One region of the Arthrobacter sp. Soc17.1.1.1 genome, then DNA from elsewhere that is predicted to be linked to it. Evidence: predicted binding sites of a transcription regulator. Region 1 holds the regulator's gene; the other holds the start of a gene.
The links. Region 1 encodes HrcA, which represses chaperone genes, less so after heat shock. Its sites were predicted from a motif close to TTNGCACTCGNNNNNNNCGAGTGCNAA; they were not measured.

Region 1 (2,199 bases):
GTCCACCTCGATCTTCTTGTTGGCGCCGAACACGGCGTCCTTCAGGTCGATCCGCACGTTGATGAGGGCGTCCTGCCCGCGGCGGGTCCTGGTCGGCGCGCCGGCCTGCTGGCCGCCTCCACCGAAGAAGGTCTCGAAGATGTCCTGGAACGCGAACCCGGAGCCCGAGTAGCCGGCGCCGTAGCCGTTGTCCGTGCCGTTCTCGTTGCCCGTGGTGTCGTAGACCCGGCGCTTCTGGGGGTCCGAGAGCACCTCATAGGCGTGCGTGACGCGCTTGAAATCCTCCGCGGCGTCCTCCCCGGTGTTCACGTCGGGGTGGAGCTTGCGCGCCAGCTTGCGGTACGCCTTCTTGATCTCCTCGCCGGTCGCACCCTGCGCCACACCGAGGACCTCATAGTGATTACTCACTCGTGCACATCACTTCCTGTTGGAGACTGCTGTCTGCTGCTCGCCGTTCCCGGCGGAAATTGTCTGGGTGCCCCGGAGGGCACTCGCCTACTCCTCGAGGATCCTCGAGAGGTAGCGGGCGACGGCGCGCACGGCGGCCATCGTCGTCGGGTAGTCCATGCGGGTGGGCCCGAGGACCCCGAGCTTCGCACCGGCGTCCGGTCCGTAGCCCGTTGCGACGACGGAGGCCCCCGACAGGCCGCCGTAAGGGTTCTCGCTCCCGATCCTCACCGAGATGCCGCGGGCGTCGTACTCCATCTCGGACAGGAGCCTCAGCATCACCACCTGCTCCTCGAGCGCCTCGAGGACGGGGCCGATGCTCAGGGGGAAATCGCCGGTGGAACGAGCGAGGTTCGCCGTCCCTGCCAGCAGGATCCGGTCGTCGCGGCCGAGCCCTGCGAGCTGTTCGAGCGCCCTGATGATCGTACCCCCGTGCGCCCTCAGGGCGGGGGGCAGCTGCGACAGGGCGACCCCGAGCTCGGCGGGCAGCGCCGCGAGCTTCATGCCGGACACCGCCGAGAGGATGCGCTGCCTGAGATCCGCGAGCTCGGCCTCCTGGATCGCCGCGGGCGTCCGCACGATGCGCTGCTGCACGGTGCCGTTGCTCGCGATGAGCACCACGAGGATCTGCTGCGGCGCCAGCAGCACGAACTCGATGTGCCGCACCGACGCTCCCCCGACGCGGGGGAACTGCACGACGGCGACCTGGTTGGTCAGCTGCGCGAGCAGCCGCACGGTGCGGTCCATGACGTCGTCGAGGTCCTCCGCGCCCTCCAGGAGTGTCTGGATGGCCTTCTTCTCGGGGGCCGAGAGCGGCTTCACCTCGGAGATGCGGTCGACGAACAGGCGGTAGCCCTTGTCCGTCGGGATGCGGCCCGAGCTGGTGTGGGGGGCCGCGATGAGGCCCTCCTCCTCGAGGACGGCCATGTCGTTGCGGATCGTGGCGGACGAGACGCCCAGCCCGTGGCGGTCGACGAGGGCCTTGGAGCCGACGGGCTCCCGGGAGTGGACGTAGTCCTCGACGATGGCCCGGAGCACCTCCAGGCGTCGTGGTTCACTCATTCCTGTGTCACCTCCGGGTCTGTTCCCTTCCCTCACGAGCGCGGCGGGCGGGTGGTTCCGAGCGGTTAGCACTCGACACGCCCAAGTGCCAAGTCTAGTACGTCCGCAGCGATTGTTAGCATTGGGGACCCGGGCCGCGGCACACCGCCGGAGCCCTTACCGGAAGGGCAGGCTCGGCATGGACTACGGCTGGGGAGCACAGGACATCGCGGCTCCCAGGCGGGTCGCCCTGCCCGACGTCCCGGTCGAGAAGGACATGGTCCTGGAGGACGTGCAGAGCGGTTTCGTCGGTGCTGTGATCCGCGTCGAGAAGTCCGGCGGGCTGCACGTCATGGTGCTCGAGGACCGGCGCGGGAAGAAGCGCACCTTCCGGCTCGGCCACGGCTTCCTCCTCGACGGGGCGCCCGTGCACGTCGTCGCGCCCGTGACACGCGCCGCCCCGGCCTCCACCCGCACCGCCTCCGGTTCCGTCCGGGTCGACGGGGCCCGCGCCCGGACGGCGCGCGCCAGCCGGATCTGGGTCGAGGGCAAGCACGACGCCGAGCTGGTCGAGAAGGTCTGGGGCGACGACCTCCGCCTGGAGGGCATCGTCGTGGAACCGCTGCACGGCGTCGACGATCTCGAAGGGGCCGTCCGGGCGTTCGGGCCGGGGCCGGAGCGCCGGCTCGGGATCCTCGTCGACCATCTGCT
Region 2 (2,199 bases), 740 kb from region 1:
TGCCATGGGGGCGCCCGCCGCGGGAGCGGCGGAGCGGGTCAGGCCGCGACGGCCTCGTTGACGGCGGAGACCATGGCGTCGAGGTTGTTCAGCCCGTATCCGATGAGGTACCAGCTCGCGGAGTCGAGGTAGGTGACGTCGTCGTTCCTCGCCGCTTCCGTGCCGTTCACGAGCTCGTTGTCGAGGACGGCGGAGCCCGCGGCCCCGGCCTCGCCGACGGCGGCGTCACGGTCAATCACGAAGAGGTGGGCCGGGTCGATCTCGGCGATGTACTCGAAGGAGACGGCCTCGCCGTGCGTGCCCTCGCTCTTCACCTCGGCGGCGGGCTTCACGCCCAGCACGTCGTGGATCAGGCCGAAGCGCGATCCGGCACCGTACGCGGTGACCTCGCCCGCGCTGGTCATCAGCACCAGGCCGGTGCCCGCGGACGCCGCCGCGTCCCTCGTCTCGGAGATCCTGGCGTCGAGTGCCGCCAGCCGTTCGGCGACCTCGTCCTCCGCGCCGAAGATCCGGCCGAGGGACTCGGTGTGCTCGGTGAAGCTCGCGATCGGGTCCGCGGCGTCGACGCTGAGGTCGATGGTCGGTGCGATCTCCGCGAGCTCGTCGTAGGAGTCGGCGACGCGGCCCGAGATGATGATGAGGTCCGGGGCGGCGGCCGCGATCGCTTCGAAGTCCGGCTCCTTCATGGACCCGATGTTCGTGGTGTCGCCTCCCTCGTAGGCCGAGAGCTGGGCGGGCAGGGTCCCCTGCGGGACGCCGGCGACGTCCACGCCGAGGGCGTCCAGGGTGTCGAGGGCGCCCAGGTCGAAGGTGAACACCGTCTCGGGATCCACCGGCACCTCGGTGGTGCCCTGCGCGTGCTCGACGGAGACGGTCGAGGCGGCCGCGGGCTCGCCGGCAGCTTCGGAGGAACCACCGCACGCCGTGAGGGCGAGGGTGGCCGCAGCGGCTGCGGAAAGGACGGCGAGGCGCACGTGTGCCATGGGGTGGACTCCGTAGGGGGAAGGGCCGGACGAACCGGACGTCGTGAAGATGTCGTCGAAGTAAGGGATGCCTTACTCCTTCTGAATGTAGAGGGCGGCGTGGGAATTACGCAACCGGAGTGTGTCCTAATGCGTCGGAAGGTGCGCGCCTGGCCGTGCCGTCGCCGTCGCCGTCGCCGTCGTCAATGCTGGCACTCGCCTTGACCGAGTGCCAGCCCTTGCATACAGTCGGAGTTGGCACTCGCTCACCGCGGGTGCTAATCCCGAGGGAAGCGTTCACCGGCACCGCGACGACGGTTCACGCCCCACCCGAAGGCCCCCAATCCATTGGTATCGAACGCAAAGGAGAGCCCGAGTGTCGGTCTCTATTAAGCCCCTTGAGGATCGCATCGTTGTCCGCCCCCTCGAAGCCGAGCAGACCACTGCTTCCGGCCTCGTCATCCCGGACACGGCCAAGGAGAAGCCCCAGGAGGGCGAAGTCGTGGCAGTCGGACCGGGTCGCGTCGACGACAACGGCAACCGCGTGCCCGTCGATGTCGCCGAGGGCGACATCGTCATCTACTCGAAGTACGGCGGAACCGAAGTGAAGCACGGTGGCACCGAGTACCTGGTGCTCTCCGCCCGCGACGTCCTCGCTGTCGTCGTCAAGTAGTACCCCTTGAGGAGAAGCCCCGGCCCGCAGTGGCCGGGGCTTTTCCTCGCCAAGCCTGAAAGGAACCACCAGTGGCAAAGCAGTTGGAATTCAACGACGCCGCCCGCCGTGCCCTCGAAGCCGGCGTGGACAAGCTCGCGGACACCGTCAAGGTGACGCTCGGCCCCCGCGGACGCAATGTGGTGCTCGACAAGAAGTGGGGCGCCCCCACCATCACGAACGACGGCGTCACGATCGCCCGGGAGATCGAGCTCGACGACCCGTACGAGAACCTCGGCGCCCAGCTGGCCAAGGAGGTCGCCACCAAGACCAACGACGTCGCCGGTGACGGAACCACCACCGCCACGGTCCTGGCCCAGGCACTCGTCAAGGAAGGCCTCCGCAACGTGGCCGCCGGTGCCGCCCCGGGACAGCTCAAGCACGGCATCGAGGTGGCGGTCGAGGCCGTCGCCAAGCGCCTGCTCGAGAACGCCCGCGAGGTCGTCGGCCAGCAGACCGCCAACGTGGCCTCCATCTCCGCGCAGAGCACCGAGGTCGGGGACCTCCTCGCCGAGGCGTTCGACA

Region 2: a site for HrcA is predicted at 1,172-1,198, ahead of groES (co-chaperone GroES). Genes of this name have one in related genera too.

What each region holds. Positions count from the first base shown of each region.
Region 1 covers NZ_JBAJII010000001.1:2,037,928-2,040,126, forward strand. Annotated here, with positions in the region: gene dnaJ (molecular chaperone DnaJ) at 1-408, opposite strand, end outside; gene hrcA (heat-inducible transcriptional repressor HrcA) at 496-1,509, opposite strand; gene V6S67_RS09390 (DUF3097 family protein) at 1,688-2,199, shown strand, end outside.
Region 2 covers NZ_JBAJII010000001.1:2,778,268-2,780,466, reverse strand. Annotated here, with positions in the region: gene V6S67_RS12820 (ABC transporter permease) at 1-6, opposite strand, end outside; gene V6S67_RS12815 (siderophore ABC transporter substrate-binding protein) at 39-983, opposite strand; gene groES (co-chaperone GroES) at 1,339-1,635, shown strand; gene groL (chaperonin GroEL) at 1,707-2,199, shown strand, end outside.